Linked DNA regions of Allochromatium vinosum DSM 180. Each later gene encodes a partner of the first gene's protein in a complex. Links are inferred from orthologs where the notes say so. Each region holds a gene or a part of one and is shown in the gene's direction. Other genes may lie near its edges. The genes, in order: dsbD and ALVIN_RS01840.

The links.
Region 2: the proteins of dsbD (region 1) and ALVIN_RS01840 are in contact, whole or in part, in a crystal structure (PDB 1JZD), measured with the Escherichia coli proteins. The link is inferred for Allochromatium vinosum DSM 180 from one-to-one orthologs.

Annotation. Positions count from the first base shown.
Region 1 is NC_013851.1:2,185,700-2,193,877, reverse strand. Bases 4,908-7,909 are described here. They hold dsbD (protein-disulfide reductase DsbD), read left to right. Parts: upstream 4,908-5,272; coding sequence 5,273-7,546; downstream 7,547-7,909. Other genes in these bases: ALVIN_RS09495 (TlpA family protein disulfide reductase), read left to right, coding at 7,543-7,909; cutA (divalent-cation tolerance protein CutA), read left to right, coding at 4,908-5,234. In the rest of the region: grxD (Grx4 family monothiol glutaredoxin), read left to right, coding at 1-127; rnt (ribonuclease T), read right to left, coding at 138-818; ALVIN_RS09530 (MlaA family lipoprotein), read left to right, coding at 942-1,688; ALVIN_RS09525 (hypothetical protein), read left to right, coding at 1,850-2,161; ALVIN_RS09520 (J domain-containing protein), read right to left, coding at 2,179-3,726; ALVIN_RS09515 (PilZ domain-containing protein), read left to right, coding at 3,859-4,284; ALVIN_RS09510 (FxsA family protein), read right to left, coding at 4,308-4,736; more of cutA, read left to right, coding at 4,896-4,907; more of ALVIN_RS09495, read left to right, coding at 7,910-8,136. UniProt on the Escherichia coli protein: Required to facilitate the formation of correct disulfide bonds in some periplasmic proteins and for the assembly of the periplasmic c-type cytochromes.
Region 2 is NC_013851.1:432,575-440,684, forward strand. Bases 647-3,580 are described here. They hold ALVIN_RS01840 (DsbC family protein), read left to right. Parts: upstream 647-1,713; coding sequence 1,714-2,448; downstream 2,449-3,580. Other genes in these bases: xerD (site-specific tyrosine recombinase XerD), read left to right, coding at 647-1,131; ALVIN_RS01835 (YajQ family cyclic di-GMP-binding protein), read left to right, coding at 1,219-1,701; ALVIN_RS01845 (PP2C family protein-serine/threonine phosphatase), read left to right, coding at 2,476-3,258; ALVIN_RS01850 (queuosine precursor transporter), read left to right, coding at 3,266-3,580. Outside these bases: ALVIN_RS01825 (methylated-DNA--[protein]-cysteine S-methyltransferase), read left to right, coding at 1-230; more of xerD, read left to right, coding at 238-646; more of ALVIN_RS01850, read left to right, coding at 3,581-4,039; ALVIN_RS16855 (hypothetical protein), read right to left, coding at 4,198-4,410; ALVIN_RS01855 (hypothetical protein), read right to left, coding at 4,407-4,829; ALVIN_RS18135 (hypothetical protein), read right to left, coding at 4,851-4,985; ALVIN_RS01860 (hypothetical protein), read left to right, coding at 5,626-5,868; ALVIN_RS01865 (glycosyltransferase), read right to left, coding at 5,844-7,028; ALVIN_RS01870 (hypothetical protein), read left to right, coding at 7,111-7,524; ALVIN_RS01875 (PstS family phosphate ABC transporter substrate-binding protein), read left to right, coding at 7,662-8,110. UniProt on the Escherichia coli protein: Acts as a disulfide isomerase, interacting with incorrectly folded proteins to correct non-native disulfide bonds.

The DNA of each region.
Region 1 (8,178 bases):
GACCTTTCCGCAGATCTACATCGACGGTGAGCTGGTGGGCGGCTGTGACATCACGCTCGAACTGCACGCCAGCGGCGAGCTGAAGACGATGATGGAGCAGGCCGTCGCCAAGGCCGACGACGCCTGAGCGACCGTGCTCAAGCCGGCCCCTGGTCCGACCCTGCCACCACCTCGGAATTGCGTTCCCAGTAGCGCTCGGGATCGAGTTCGCGCCAGCGATTGACGACCGCGCAGAACAGCCGCGCGGTCTGCTCGGCGTCATAGGCCGCTGAGTGCGCCTCGCTGTGCTTCCAGTGCAGTCCCGCCGCCCTGGATGCCTTGGCGAGCACGGTCTGACCGAACATCAGTCCGCCGAGCGTGACGGTATCGAAGACGCTGAAGGCATGGAAGGGATTGCGCTTGTAGCCGGTGCGCTCGACGGCGGCCTTGATGAATCCCAGGTCGAAGTGCGCATTGTGTCCGACCAGGATGGCGCGGTTGCAGCCGGTCGACTTCACCGCCTTGCGGATCGGGGTGAGGATGCGTTCGAGTGCATCGTGCTCCGAGATCGCATCACGGAAAGGGTGATGGGGATCGATGCCGTTGAAGGCCAGCGCGCGCGGGTCGAGTTCCGAGCCGACGAAGGGCAGCACGTGGCAGGCGAGCGTCGGCGCGGGTTCGAGCAGACCGTCGGACCGCTGGCGGATGATGACGGCCGCGACCTCCAGCAGGGCGTGGCGCTGGGCATCGAAGCCGGCGGTCTCGACGTCTACCACTACGGGCAGGAAGCCGCGAAAGCGCCGGGCGATGCCGTTGGGGATGTGTTCCTGTTCTCTCATCGCCACAGCATAAGTGCGCGCGCGACGAATGCCAATGCTCTCGGTAGCGGTGAGTCTCCGACACCGCTTCGCGCTGTGGTAGGATTCGGCCAGTCATTGAGGAAATTCGCCAGGTATATGGGTATGGTGATGGGTCGATCATGGACGCGCGCACTGGCTTGGCTGGTGGCGCCAACGCTTTTGCTGGGGTGCGCCTCCAAGCCCGATCGCGAGCTTGATCCGCGCGATCCGCTGGAGCCTTTAAACCGGGCCACCTTCCGCTTCAACATGAATTTCGACAAGGCGCTCGTACAGCCGATCGCCAGGGGTTATCAGAAGGTGACGCCCGAGCCGGTCGATCGCGGCATCACCAACTTCTTCGACAACCTCGCCGATGTCACCTCGGCGGTGAACAACGTCCTGCAGTTCAAGATGTCGCGCGCGGGCAGTGATGTCGGGCGCGTCTTCATCAACTCCACCGTCGGCGTGCTGGGCTTCGTCGACGTGGCCACCAACGTCGGCCTGCCGAGCTACAAGGAAGACTTCGGGCAGACGCTGGGCTACTGGGGCCTGGAGTCGGGCGCCTATCTGGTAACGCCCTTCCTCGGACCGAGTTCCATGCGCGATGCCATCGGTATGGGGGGCGACATCGTCATGGACCCGCTGGTCAATCTCAAGAAGCATCAGGTGCACTGGGGACTGGTCGGGGTACGGGTGATCGACCGGCGCGCGGACCTTCTGACGGCGACCGAGATCGTCGAGGAGGCCTCCATCGATCCCTACAGCTTCGTTCGCGACGCCTATCTCCAGCGTCGTCAGAGTCTGGTCTACGACGGCAATCCGCCGACCGATACCTCACAACCCGATTTCTGGGACGAAGTCGAGTTCTGATCGCCCGACCCATCGGCATCCGGGCGCCGGAGCGCGCGCTCGCTGCCGATGGATGTCCTGCACGGGCAAGCCGTCTACACTGTTGATAGCTCGGCGGGATCTCGGATCGGCGGTGATCCCCTCCATCCGTCGACGTGCCTCAGTATTGGTCACGGTTCCCGATGCAGATCCTCGGTTCACCGGCGGCGCTCTCCTACTCGATCGTTTCCGAGTCCTCTTGGGAGCGGACGCTGCCGGTCGTGCCTCCGCCGGCCGTCACCAGGGCCGATACCGAGGCGCTGACCGAGCGCCCGGTGACGCGAGCCGAGCGCACCGAGGAGTCTTCTCAGCATCGACGTCCCTATAGCGCCCCGGTCAGGGTTATGGCCGGCGATGGGTATGGGCGGCGCGCCATGGCGGCCTATGAGGCCACGCAACGCCTGGAACAGCGCGACGATCTGCGGTCCTTCCAGGGTATCGACGCATACGCCTGATCGCTGAGTCCGGTGGATCAATACCGCGCCCGGAGGATGCTCCAGTCCGCCCCCTTGTGTTCGAGCAGCAGTTCGATGATCCCGGCCTGCGTCACCAGATGCGACTGCCGGTCGAGATAGCTGACCTGGAACACGGCCATGAGGGCGCAGCGCTGACTGTCGGCGATGGGCTGAACCTGAATCTGCTCGAAGCCGATGCGCCGCGCCGAAGTGGTGCGGAACCATTCGGCGTAGGTCTGGCGAATGGCGAACCAGGTGGCCAGCTCGTTCTCCTTGGCCAGCGGGCTGTAGAGCGCCATGAGCGTATCGAGCGCGCCATTCTGATAGGCGCTCTGGAAACGGCTCAGGATCTCGGCGGCGGTCTGGCAGCGGGTGGCGAGCGGTGCACTGGCGGTCGAGACGGCTGGAGCCGTGCTCAGTGTCAGGGGCATCTCGGGTAGTGCCGGCGGCCTGGGCGGCTCGGGCGTGGCCGCTGCCGGAATGTCGGCGTGCGGAGCGAGCGATGTCATGGGGTCGGGCCGGGGCGCACTCAGGGACGGGGCCGCCGGCAGATCCGTCGCCCCGGTGATCGCCGGAATCGCCGTATCCGTTTTTGGCGCCGGTTCCGGCTTGGGTTCCGATGCTGCTTGAGCGGGCTTGTCCGGAGCCCATCTCTCATGATCCGAGACCTCGGGTACGACGCTCGACTCCAGGTCGGGCGGGGCGTTTCCGCGGGAGGCGACGACCGGCACCTCGCTTGGTGAGTCATCCGGCGCGGGCGTCGGTGGAATGATGGCCGGCCGTGGCGCCGCCTCTGGGACCGGCTCGGTCGCGATGATCTCTGGTGGCTGTGGCTCCGGCTCGTCAGGTGTCGGTTCGTCCGCGAGAACGGGTGTCGGCTCGACACCGAGCGGATGGTGAATGATCCGGGGAGCCAGCCGGGGCGGCTCCTGCGGCCAGAGCGCGACCGTGAGTATCAGGGCGCAGACGATGGCGGCCGTGCTCAGCATTCGCTTCTGGAGCGGTGTGAGTGCCAACCAGCGGTCGTGCGTCCAGACCCAGGCCGGCGCGATCGCGTCTCTGAGTGCGGGCGGGAACCAGGCCGGCGGCAGGCGCCAGCTGGATGGCTTTACGGCGTCTCGATGTCCCGGCTCCTGGCGGGTGCCGGCGCGTGTCGTGCCGGTCTCGCCGCGCTGGAAGGCGGCGAAGGCGCGGTTGATCTGTTCGGTGCGACGGGTCGCCCAAGCGGTACGCTCGGGATGCCGGTCCGGGTGATAGACCTGCATCAGCCGGCGATAGCGCAGCTTGGCGTGCGCGGCGGCGGTGCCGGGCGCAAACCCCAGGGTGGCGGGCGAGGGAGGCGCCTCGTCGGGGAAGAACTGCCGGTCGAGCAGACGGTAGGCGCTCGCGCCGGCTTGATCGCGCGCGAGCCGCTGCCGCCCGATGGCCCGCTCCAGCTCGGCCACGCGCGGATTGTCCGGATTGTTCAGCCAGACGAGCAGGGCGTCGAGATGCAGCTCCAGTGCCGGGGTCGGTCGTCCGCCGGCAAGTGCTTTGGCGATCTGGTGTGTCCAGGACAGGCTCATGGATCGGGCTGGGAGTGTGACGAGAATGGAACCTGCGGCTCTTCGTCGTGGAGGACGAGGAGGCGTGTTTTGTTAGGCTTCATCGAGACAGGATCGGGGCAGGCTGACCGATCGCGTGAGACGAGGTGGATCATGACCGGGGAGACACGTCGCTTCCTTCGCCATCCATCCGACGTACCCATCCGCTATTCATTGCGCGAGGTGATCGCCGACGAGCGCGATTATCTGCGCAACATCGGCGAGGGTGGACTCTGTTTCAGCTCGCGTCTGGCCATCCAGCCCGGAACGGGCATCCATATCCAGATCCCGATCGTCGATCCGGTGTTCGAGGTCGATGGCATCGTCGCCTGGTGCCATCAGCACGGAGCGGTCTTCGAGGTCGGGGTGCGCTTCGAGGGCATCGAGGATCGTTACGGGGTACGGATGGTCGAGCAGGTCTGTCATATCGAGCACTATCGTCACGAGATCCTGGCATGCGAGGGACGCTCACTGAGCAGCGAGGAAGCGGCGCGGGAATGGATCCAGAAATACGCCGATCGCTTCCCCGGCGGCGGCTGATCCCCGGTCGGGCTGGAGTCGGCTCAGTCGTCGCGGCGGAACTCACCCTCGATCACCCGCACCCGTGTCTCGGTCCGGACCTCGCCGGGCGCTTGTGTGTTTACGGGCTGGATCCGGATATAACGCTCGATCAGCCGTCGGCGCAGCGGTGGGATCAGCAGCAGGAAGCCCAGGCTGTCGGTCAGGAAGCCCGGCAGGATCAGGAAGAGTCCGGCGGCCAGGATGAGCGCCCCGTCCATCAGCTCGATGGCCGGCACCTCACCCCGATCGAGCAGTTCGCGCACCCGCATCAGCACGCCGAAGCCCTGATAGCGGACCAGCCAGGCGCCGATGACGGCCGTCAGGATCGAGAGCAGGATGGTCGGCAGGGCCCCGATCTCGGAGCCGACCTGGATCAGAAAATAGATTTCGGTCAGCGGCAGACCGACGAAGAGCAGGATGAGCAGCGGCACGATGGCATTCTCCATTGGATGAAGGGGGCGTCGGAGACGGCCGGATGGAATCTATCGCGGCCGGCGCGGTCAGAAGCCGGCGTTCGTCAGACCCCCGACGGTTTGCGGAAACCTTACCCTGTCGGCGAGATCAAGTCCAAACGAGATCGAGTTCCAACCATGTCGACCCACTGTCGTTTGATCCTCTGCACCTGTCCCGACGGGGACACGGCGCGGCGTCTGGCCGAATCCCTGGTCGGGGAGCGGCTGGCCGCCTGTGTCAATCTGCTTCCCGGCCTGACCTCGGTCTATCGTTGGGAGGGGCGCATCCAGCACGATTCCGAAGTGCTGCTGTTGATCAAGACCGTCGAGGCGCGTGTCGAGCCGCTCGCTGAGCGGTTGCGTCAGTTGCATCCCTACGAGGTACCGGAGATCATCGCCCTCCCCATCGTCTCGGGAGCGAGCGACTATCTGAATTGGGTGAGCGAATGCGTGAACACCGTGGAGCAGGGCTCGTGAAACGACCGTGGTTTTTAGCTTGGGCTTGGCTGTGGCTGATGGTCGCCGTGGGCGGTACCCAGGCGCTGGCCGATGACTTCCTGACCCAGGAGCAAGCCTTTCCGGTCAGCGCCGAGGTGGCCGGGCCGGAAGCCGTCCGCGTCATCTGGGACACCGCCGATGGGTACTATCTCTATCGCAGCAAAATCAGGTTCGACTCCGAGACGCCTGGCATCACACTCGGCAACGCTGTGCTGCCCGAGGCCGAGATCAAGCAGGATGAGTTCTTCGGCGAGGTCGAGACCTATCACGGACGGCTCATGGTCGATCTGCCCATCACGCGCACACCCGACTCCGGCAGTCATCTGACACTGCGCGTCGGCTCGCAGGGCTGCGCCGATGCCGGATTCTGCTATCCGCCGCATCGCGAAACCTTCACGCTCCAATTGCCGCCGATCCTGCCCGTCGCGGCACAGGCCTCACCCGAGGCCAAACCGAGCCGTCTGGCTACCTTGCTGTCGTCCACCGCGACCAGTCAGGGGCTGGCCGGCACGGACGAGATCCCGGCGGTCGAGCACGCCTTCCGCTTCCAGTCCGAGGTCGTCGCGCCGGATCTGGTGCAGCTCACCTGGGACATCGCGCCCGGAACCTATCTCTATGCCGATCTGGTCGAACTCGCGCTCTTCGAGTCGCCCGAGGTTGCGCTCGGTGCCGTCGAACGTCCGGCGGGGACGCTCAAGCATGATTCGGTGCTGCCCGACGGCTCGATCGGCGATGTCCGGATCTATCAGGGCCGGCTCGATCTGACCGTGCCGCTCAGACGCGCCGCGACGGCACCGACCGACGTGACCCTGGTCGTCAAATATCAGGGTTGCGCCGAAATCGGAATCTGCTATCCGCCGCAGACTCAGCGGCTTGCGCTGAATCTGCCCGAAGCGCCGGCGGCGATCGCCGATGCCTCGGTGATGGCGGCGCTGGAGAAGGCCTCGCCGGCCAATGGTCCGAGCGAGAGCGCCCCGCCGGTCTCCGAGCAGGATCGCATCGCCGCCGTGCTCGCGGGCGAAGGGCTGTGGGTGATCATCGCCGTCTTCTTCGGCTTTGGGCTGCTGCTGGCCTTCACGCCCTGCGTCTTCCCGATGATCCCGATCCTCTCGGGCATCATCGCCGGACAGGGCGCGGGGCTGACCACGCGCAAGGCGTTCGTGCTCTCGCTGGTCTATGTGCTGGCGATGGCCCTGACCTATACGGTCATCGGCGTGCTGGCCGGGCTGTTCGGAGCCAATCTCCAGGCGGTGTTCCAGAATCCCTGGATTCTGACCGCCTTCGCCCTGGTGTTCGTGGGGCTGGCGCTGTCCATGTTCGGTTTCTATGAACTGCAACTGCCCTCCGGTCTGCAAACCAAGCTCGCCGAACTCAGCAACCGTCAGGAGGGCGGCACCCTGATCGGCGTGGCCATCATGGGTCTGCTCTCGGCGCTGATCGTCGGACCCTGTGTGGCGCCGCCGCTGTTCGGAGCGCTGATCTACATCAGCCAGACCGGCGACGCCCTGCTCGGCGGGCTGGCGCTGTTCGCGCTCAGTCTCGGCATGGGCGCGCCGCTGATCGTCATCGGCACCTCGGCCGGTCGCTATCTGCCGCGCGCCGGAGTCTGGATGGACGCGGTCAAGGCGGTGTTCGGCGTGGCGCTGCTGGGCGTGGCCATCCTGATGCTCGAACGCATTCTGCCTCCGGCGGTTGCCATGCTGCTCTGGGCGCTGCTACTGATCTGCTCGGCGGTCTATATGGGCGCGCTCACTCAGCTCCAGCCGGGCGCGAGCGGCTGGACCAAGCTGTGGAAAGGCTTGGGTCTGGCGCTGCTGATCTATGGGTCGCTCATGCTGGTCGGCGCGGCGGCCGGTGGGCGTGATACGCTCCAGCCGTTGCGGGGTCTACTGCCGACGGGCAGCGTCGCCAGTAGCGCCGAGCACGTCGTTTTCAAGCGCATCAAATCGGTGGCCGATCTGGAGCGCGAACTGGCACAGGCCCAGTCGAACGGCCAACCCGTGCTGCTCGACTTCTATGCCGACTGGTGCGTGTCCTGCAAGGAGATGGAGCGCTACACCTTCAGCGACCCGACCGTGATCGCCGAGATGAGCCGCTTCGTCCGGCTCCAGGCCGATGTCACGGCCAACGATGACGAGGATCGCGCCCTGATCCAGGGTCGCTTTGGCCTGCCCGGTCCGCCGGCGATCCTGTTCTTCGATCGCACCGGCCAGGAACTCGCCAACTATCGTCTGGTGGGCTTCAAGCCTGCCGAGCCGTTCGCCGCGCATCTGCGCCAGGTCGCGCCATGAAAGCCCTGAAAGTCATCCTCGTCACCGCGCTCGCCGGCGGCATCAGTATCGGCACGGCCATCATCGGTCAGCGCTGGGTCGAGTTCGAGAACGCCGACAGCGGTAGAGACACTGAACGCTTCGAGCTCCAGGCCGAGTCGCTCCAGACCCTGCCCGACTTTCGCCTGACCGACCTCGAGGGGCGTGAGGTCGCCAGCAATGCCTGGGCTGGCAAGGTGCTGGTGCTCAACTTCTGGGCGACCTGGTGTCCACCCTGTCTGTCCGAGATCCCGCGTTTCGTCGAGATCCAGGAACGGTTGCGCGAATCCGGCGTACAGTTCGTCGGTATCGCGGTCGATCAGGTCGAGGACGTGCGAGCCTTCGTCGCCGAGCAGCCGGTCAACTATCCGCTTTTGATCGCCACGCCCGAGGTGCTCAAATTCTCAGTCCAGCTCGGCAACCGACTGGAGGTGCTGCCCTTCACCGTGATCTTCGATCGGCATGGGCGGCGTGTCCACGGCCAGATCGGCGAACTGAGCGCCGAGGAGCTGGCCGAGCTCCTGAATCCACTTCTCGTGAGAGAAGGGCCGAGAGTATCGCGCACACCCTGATCCTCGCTGGACAAGATCCCGCGAAATCCGGACAATTCGGGG
Region 2 (8,110 bases), 1.8 Mb from region 1 along the record:
CCCGCGAACTCGGCAGTGCGGCGCGCGCGGTCGGACAGGCCTGCCGTGCCAATCCATGCCCCATCGTGGTGCCCTGTCATCGGGTCGTCGGCCAGCGCGGACTTGGCGGTTTCGCTGGAGACCTGTCGGGCCGGCGGCTCGCCATCAAGCGCCGGCTGTTGGAGCACGAGGGTATTTTGCGGTATTCGACGCTGGTCGACAGCACGCTCGGACCGACGACGGTCCTCTGAAGACAGGATGGACGACCGCGCACTGATCGAAGGCTTCGCCGACGCACTCTGGATGGAACGCGGCCTGAGCCGGAACACGCTCACCGCCTATCAGTCCGATCTGCGTGCTTTCGCGCACTGGCTGAGCCAGGAGCGCGGGCGCACGCTGATCGCCGCCGAACGGGCCGATCTGCTCGACTATCTGGCCCGGCTCGCCAAGCAAGGCCGCAACCCGCGCTCCAGTGCACGCCTGCTGTCCTGTCTGCGCCAGTTCTATCAGCATCTGCGCCGGCGCGGTCTGATCGAGGCCGATCCCAGCGCCCGCGTCGAGGCGCCCAAGCTTGGGCGCCCGCTACCCAAGAGTCTGAGCGAAGCCGATGTCGAAGCCCTGCTCAACGCACCGGATACCGAAGACGCGCGCGGCCATCGCGACCGCACTATGCTGGAGGTGCTCTATGCCAGCGGTCTGCGCGTGAGCGAACTGGTGAACCTCACCCCCAGTCAGGTCAGCCTGACCCAGGGCGTGGTGCGCATCCTCGGCAAGGGCGGCAAGGAGCGTCTGGTGCCGCTCGGCGAGGACGCCTGCAACTGGCTGCGCGACTATGTGCGTGGTCCCCGGTTCGACATCCTCGGCGGCCGGGCCAGCGACTTCCTGTTCCCGACCCGCCGCAGTGACTGCATGACGCGCCAGGCGTTCTGGCAGCTCATCAAGCGCTATGCCATTCTGGCCGGGGTCGCCAAACCGCTCTCGCCTCACACCCTGCGCCACGCCTTCGCCACCCATCTGCTCAATCATGGCGCCGATCTGCGCGTGGTGCAGATGCTGCTCGGCCACAGCGATCTCTCGACCACCCAGATCTACACGCATGTGGCGCGCGAGCGGCTCAAGCAGCTCCATGCCCGTCATCATCCGCGCGGCTGACGTGATCGCGTGCGCCAGAGTCGTGTCGAATGGGTTAAGATTCGGGGCATTCTTCACGCAACAGCATTGTCGAGAGTCTGTACATCCATGCCTTCCTTCGACGTCGTCTCCGAGATCGATCTGCAAGAGGTGCGCAACGCGGTCGATCAGTCCAACCGCGAGATCGGCACCCGCTTCGATTTCAAGGGCGTCAACGCCAGTTTCGAGCTGAGCGACGACAAGATCCTGCTCACCGGCGAGCAGGAGTTCCACCTCCAGCAGATGATGGATATCCTGCGCCAGAAACTGGTCAAACGCGGGATCGACCTGGCGAGCCTCGACCCCGGCGAACCCGTGACCAACCTGAGCAGTGCGCGTCAGGAGGTCAAGCTCAAGCAGGGCGTCGACTCCGACACCGCCAAGACCCTGGTCAAGGCCATCAAGGCGAGCAAGGCCAAGGTGCAGGCCCAGATCCAGGGCGATCAGCTCCGCGTCACCGGCAAGAAGCGCGACGATCTCCAGGAGGTCATTGCACTGCTGCGTGGCGGTGACTGGGGGCTGCCCTTACAGTTCAACAACTTCCGCGACTAGGGTTTCGACGCCATGAACAGACTGACTCAACGCCTCCTGATCGCCGCCGCCCTGGTCCTGTCCAGCGGCCTGGCGCTCGCCGCGCCCGAGCAGAAGATCCGTGAGGCACTCAAGGAGATCGCTCCCGATCTCGAGATCAGCAACATCCAGCCCTCGCCGATCAAGGGACTCTACGAGGTCATGGCCGGCACCGATCTGATGTATATCACCGCCGATGGCCGTCACTTCATCAGCGGTCACATCGTCGATCTCAAGACGCGCGAGGATCTCACCGAGCCGCGTCTGTCCGAGGCGCGCAAGCGGCTGATCGACCGTATCGGCGAGAACGACATGGTCGTCTTCGGCGACAAGGATGCCAAGCACACCATCACCGTCTTCACCGACATCGAGTGCGGCTACTGCCGCAAGCTGCACAGCCAGATCGCCGACTACGAGAAGGAAGGCATCCGGGTGCGTTACCTGTTCTTCCCGCGTGCCGGCAAGGGCAGTCCGGCCTTCGACGAGGCCGTCTCGGTCTGGTGCGCCGGTGACGCTGAGGCCCGTCGCACGGCCATGACCAAGGCGAAGGCCGGTGAGCCGGTCGCCTCCAAGACCTGTGACAATCCGGTCGAGGAGCACATGGCACTCGGTGCCGATCTCGGATTGCGTGGTACGCCGGCCATCCTCACCGACACCGGCGAACTCATCCCCGGCTATGTCGAGCCCAAGCGTCTGGCTGCTCAGCTCAACAGCCAGTCCGGTGGCTGAGCGCCCCGCCAGCCCGAGCGCGCCGTGATGGATGCCAATCCCATCAGTGCCTTCGAACTGGACTTCGCTTGGTGCACCGATCAGGGACGGGTGCGCCAGCGCAACGAGGACGCCGTGGTCGTGTGTCCCGAGTTCGGTCTGATCGTGGTCGCCGATGGTGTCGGCGGGGCCTCGGCCGGTCATGTCGCCAGCCGTCTGGCGACCGGGACCATCGCCGAGCGCTTCGGCCGGCGCGTCGGCGCCAGCGCCAATGCCGAGAAGGCGCGGCTCTATCTCCAGGCCGCCGTCGAGGAGGCCAACATCACCATCCTGCGCCATGCCAAGGAGCATCCCGAGTGCGCGGGAATGGGCACGACCGTGGTCGTCGGTGCGGTCGGGCAGGACTGGCTGGCCTTCGCCCATGTCGGTGATTCACGTCTCTACCGGCTGCGCGGCGAGGAGCTGGTCCAGCTCTCGCGCGACCATTCGTTCATCCAGGAGGTCGTGGATCAGGGCTTCTTCAACACGCGCGAGGATGCGCGGCGCTATGGCATCGGAGAGAACATCCTGACCCGCGCCCTGGGGTCGACGCCCAGCGTGGCGGTGTCGTCCGATGTGATCGCGATCGACAGCGGCGATCTCTTCCTGTTCTGCACCGATGGACTGAGTGGTCTGGTGCCGGACGACTGGCTGAAGCAGATCCTGAGTTCGATCGGGGACGACGCACTCGAATCGGCGGCCGATGCCCTGGTGCGGCTGGCCAACGAGCGCGGCGGAAACGACAACATCACGCTCGCTCTGCTGCGTGTCGGAGAGCGGGTGGCGGTCTGAGGCCGGAATGTTCGACCGACCGACCCGGCTGTTCATCGTTCTCGGCGGTTTCTTCGTCTGTAATGCTCTGATCGCCGAGTTCCTGGGGGTGAAGATCTTCGCCCTCGAAGCGACCCTGGGACTGGCGCCACTCGACTGGAATCTGTTCGGTCAATCCGGCTCTTTGAGCTTCACCGCCGGCGTGCTGCTGTGGCCGGTGGTGTTCATCATGACCGACATCATCAACGAGTACTACGGCCGGCGCGGCGTGCGGCTGCTCTCCTATCTGACGGTCGGGCTCATCCTCTATGCCTTCGCTTTCGCCTATCTGTCGATCGGGCTTTCGCCGGCCGACTGGTGGGTCGGTATCCAGTCCGGGCAGGGCGTGCCGGACATGCAGGCGGCCTTCAGCGCCATCTTCGGTCAGGGCATGTGGATCATCGTCGGCTCGGTGGTCGCCTTCCTCATCGGCCAGATCGTCGATGTCACTGTCTTCCATCGCATCCGGCGGCTGACCGGCGGGCGCCATGTCTGGGCGCGCGCGACCGGCTCGACCCTGATCTCGCAGTTCATCGACAGCTTTGTGGTGCTCTATGTCGCCTTCGTGCTCGGGCCGCAGCAATGGCCGATGGAGCTGTTCCTCGCGGTGGGCACGGTGAACTATGTCTACAAGTTCGTCGTCGCCATCGTGCTCACGCCCCTGATCTATCTCGGGCGTGCGCTGATCGATCGCTATCTGGGTGATGAACTCTCCGGAACGCTTCGCGAACGCGCGGCGGCGGCTGAAGGGTTGGCCTGGTAGTGGGCCTCCAGTTCGGGGTGCAGGCCGTGGGCGAGTGGAAAAAGGCGAGTCGCGGTGTCCTGCCGAAGCACTTGGGGCAGCGGCCCAGGGTAGCGAACGTGATAACCGCTGGTCGGCAGCGTGGCTTCGATGGCGGTTTAGAAAGCGGCTTCACGGGGTCAGCTCCCGAGTAACCCGATTTCTGTTTCGTGGTTGCTTGCAGCCGACTGCGGTGCGTCTTCACCTAGCACGACCGGTTTGCCACCTTGCCAGATCACAGCGTACTGACCTAGCCGCCGCTTTCTTTCCAGTGCCTTGTCCACGGCTTGGCTGAGTGCACCCAGTAGCCGGCGACCTTCCTCCGATGGCATGGTTTTACGATGAATGTTCATGATTGTGACTCCTTGAGCAGACGCTGAAAATGATCCTCGTGCAGGATGTCTCGGTTTTCCGCTTGCTGTTCGAAGACCAGCATCGGGTGTTCTCCAGCGTTCATGAAACAGGTGCAGCGGTCCACGCGGTGACTGAAGTCGTTGAGTAGGTGGCGCAGGCCGCGTGGAAAGCGCCGTTTGATATCGACCTCTGGAATATCATGTCCGCCGTGGGCCACACGTTCGGCGACTCGCAGCTTCGACATTTCCACGCTGGGTAGGGCCAGGTAGATGATTTCCACCCACCAACCCTCCCGCCGTAAGCGTTCGACCGTGCGTAGATGGGTTCGTCCCGCCAGGGTTGTTTCGAAGGCGAAATCTTTGCGGTCCGTTATGCAGACTTCGATTTCGCGCAGAAAAATCCGGCTGGCGGCCAGCAACTCGCGTTCGGGTGCGAGCGGTTAAAGTCCGGCGGCGATTAGATCGGCGTTGATGAAGCGGGAGCAGCCGGCAACCTGGGGCAGGTAGTCCAGAGCGAAGGTGGTCTTACCCGCGCCATTAGGGCCGGCGACGATCCAGCACTTGGGCGTCGTCATGTCCGCATCGCCTCCAGCGGAATATGGCCGTTGACGGAGGCGGTCATGAGGGTGACGCGGTGTTCTTTGACAAAGGATATGGAATCGCAAACCGCTTTCAACCTAACGCCATCCCGCTCGTCAGGTAGCGAAGCGAGAAGGTCGATGGCGTTCACTCCATTCATATGCCCCCCATTCGCCGATCCCATTCACCGCACAGCTTGCGGAACGAGCGACTGCGCTCGAACGCCTGCTGCAAATCCATGCGCGCAGTGAAAGCCGGCTGGTCGGTAGGTGTCACCTCCCGCAACAGCGCGTCGTGGCGCTTGAGCACGGCGCAGCATGTTCAATGGTAACATCACGAGCTCATGCTCATACTGCAGTGGACGATAGGGACCGCATGGCAGGTCGGCCACCGACCAGATGAAGTAGGCGAGTTGATGGAAGCTGGCGCTCATGGAGGCATCCGGGCAGAATTTCACATGTCTTGTCGATCAGGCGCAGTCTAGCAGGCCGCGATCGGTGCAGTCAGTGTGCCGGCGGCGTGTCTTGCGCACGCTGTCCGTGAGACAGGCCGCGAATCGGTGCGCGATCCCAGCGCCTTCGACCCGTCTGGACTAAGCTTCCATCAAGGCAATGATTTTTTGACGGAGGAACCGAGATGATCACCGGAATCGTCGGCCAAGCCGGTTGGATGGGGATGCAGCGGGGTATGGATGGGTTGAGTCAGAACGCCAGCGAGATCGCGGGCGCCGGCGTCAAGCCGCTGGAAGGCACCACGGTGCGCGACATCAGTGAGCCGCTGATCGATCAGACCGAGAACCTGCGTCAGGTCGAAGCCTCGGCCAAGGTGCTCCAATCCTCGACCGACGCCTTCGATCATCTGATCGATATCCTCGCCTGATCGATCACCCGCTCGTAGAACTTCAGCAGGCGGTCGGCCAGCACCGGGGCTGACCAGTCGTGTGCGTGTTCGACCGCCTCGCGCGCCAAGCGCTTGCGCAGCGTCGGATCCTTCAGCAGCCGCACCGCCTTGCCGGCAAAGTCCACCTCGTCTTCCTCGGCGATGAGCGCGCCCTGCCCCTCGCCCAGCACTTCCTTGGTGCCCATGACCGCCGTCGAGACCACGGGCACGCCGAGCGCCATGGCCTCCAGCAACACCAGTCCCTGGGTCTCGGTGCGTGAGGCGAAGAGAAAGGCCGTACCGGCCCGATAACAGTCCTCCAGACTGCCGTCGCGATTCAGATAGCCCAGAAAGCGCGTGTTGTCGGCCAGCCCCAGTTGTTCGGCCAGACGCTCCAGATCGCGCTGCGCCGGTCCCTCACCGGCGATCACCAGCAGCACGTCCGGCACCTCGGCCTTGATCCGGACCAGTGCGCGCAGGATGAATTCGATGTTCTTCTCGAAGGCGAGCCGGCTCACCAGCACCAGCACCGGACGCTCGGGCGGGATGTCATGACGCGCCCGGAAGCGCTGACCGTCGCCCTGGCTGAACTGATCCAGATCGATCCCGGTGGGGATGACCTCCGCCGCAGTCTGGATCCCATAGTCCCGGAGCACGTCGAGCATCGCCTGGGAGGGCACCACGAGCGCATCGACACCGTTGCATTGGCTGGTCGAGAAATGGCGCGCGGCACCATGCATCCAGCGCGCCGGTACCCAGGGGACATAGTGATGCAGATACTGCTCGAAGAAGGTGTGATAGCTCTCGACCACGGGCAGTTCGAGCCGCTTGGCCAGCCCCAGGCCGGAATAGTGGGCGATGAAGGGCGTCTGGATGTGGAGCAGATCGAATCCGCGCCCTTTGAGTGTATCCGTCAGGCGGCGGATCTTGAATGGCTGGAGGATGCGATCCTCGGGGTCGATCGGCAGATAGCGCGAGGGGATGCGGATGATCTCGAACGACTCGTTCGCGCTTGCATCATAGTCACTCGAACCATAATCGGGCGCGATCAACGTGACTTCGTGCCCCTTGGCGCCGAATTCACGCGCGAAGGTCTGGATCGACGTCGAGACGCCGGTCACGCGGGGAAAATAGACATCCGAGATCATCAAGACGCGCATGGATCATTGCCCGAAACCGAAAAATCCGGCGATCATACCTGATAAATCGTCTTCATCGCTTCCAACCTTTCAGGAGCCAGTCATGGTAGATCGGTCACATCTCGTTCGGTTCATACGCACGGCAGGTCTGGTTTGGATCCTCGGGTGGCCGGCCCTCGCCGGCGCGCAGGGGCAGCAGACCGTCGTGCCCGCGCTCTGGGGGCAGGGAGTCAAGAGCTGCGCGGACTATCTCGCCAGTCGACCGGGACCGGGCGCGCCGGCCGGGATCGCCGGTGAGGAGTATCGACTCTACCGCCAGTGGCTGGCGGGCCTGGTCACGGGTCTGAACCTGGCCGTGGGTCGCGACGTGCTTGCGGGCAGTGAACTGGAGGCGGCCATGCTGCGCATCGGCTCGCTCTGCGAGAAGCAGCCTCAGGAGGATTTTTTCAATACCAGTCTGCGCCTGATCCGCTCGCTCGGACAGTTGCAGAGCGCTCCAGGCCAGGCAAAGCCGTAGAGATCCGGGTTGACAGCGCGGTCTCGCCGGATGCGCGCTGTCACGTAATCGTCATCTTGTCTTCATACAATGGGAACCAGCCGTGACGACAATAGCGCCCCGTGCGATTTCGTCCACTTTCAGGAGATTCCCAGCGCATGAACAAGACTCTGATCGCCGCGGCCGTGACTCTGGCCGCAACCACGCTCTCGACCCAGGCCATGGCCCGCGACACCATCAACATCGTCGGTTCCTCGACCGTGTTCCCGTTCTCGACCGCCGTGGCCGAGACCTTCGGTCGCACCACGAGTTTCAATACCCCCAAGGTCGAGTCCACCGGCACCGGCGGCGGCATGAAGCTGTTCTGCGGCGGCGTCGGCGTCGATCATCCCGACATCACCAACGCCTCGCGTGCCATGAAGACCAGCGAGTTCGAAGCCTGCCAGGAAGCCGGCGTCAAGGAGATCACCGAGGTCAAGATCGGCTATGACGGCATCGCCATCGCCAACTCCAAGACGTCCGGTGCCTGGGATCTGAGCCTCAAGGACGTCTATCTGGCGCTGGCCAAGGATGTTCCGGACGGCAAGGGCGGCTTCATGGCCAACCC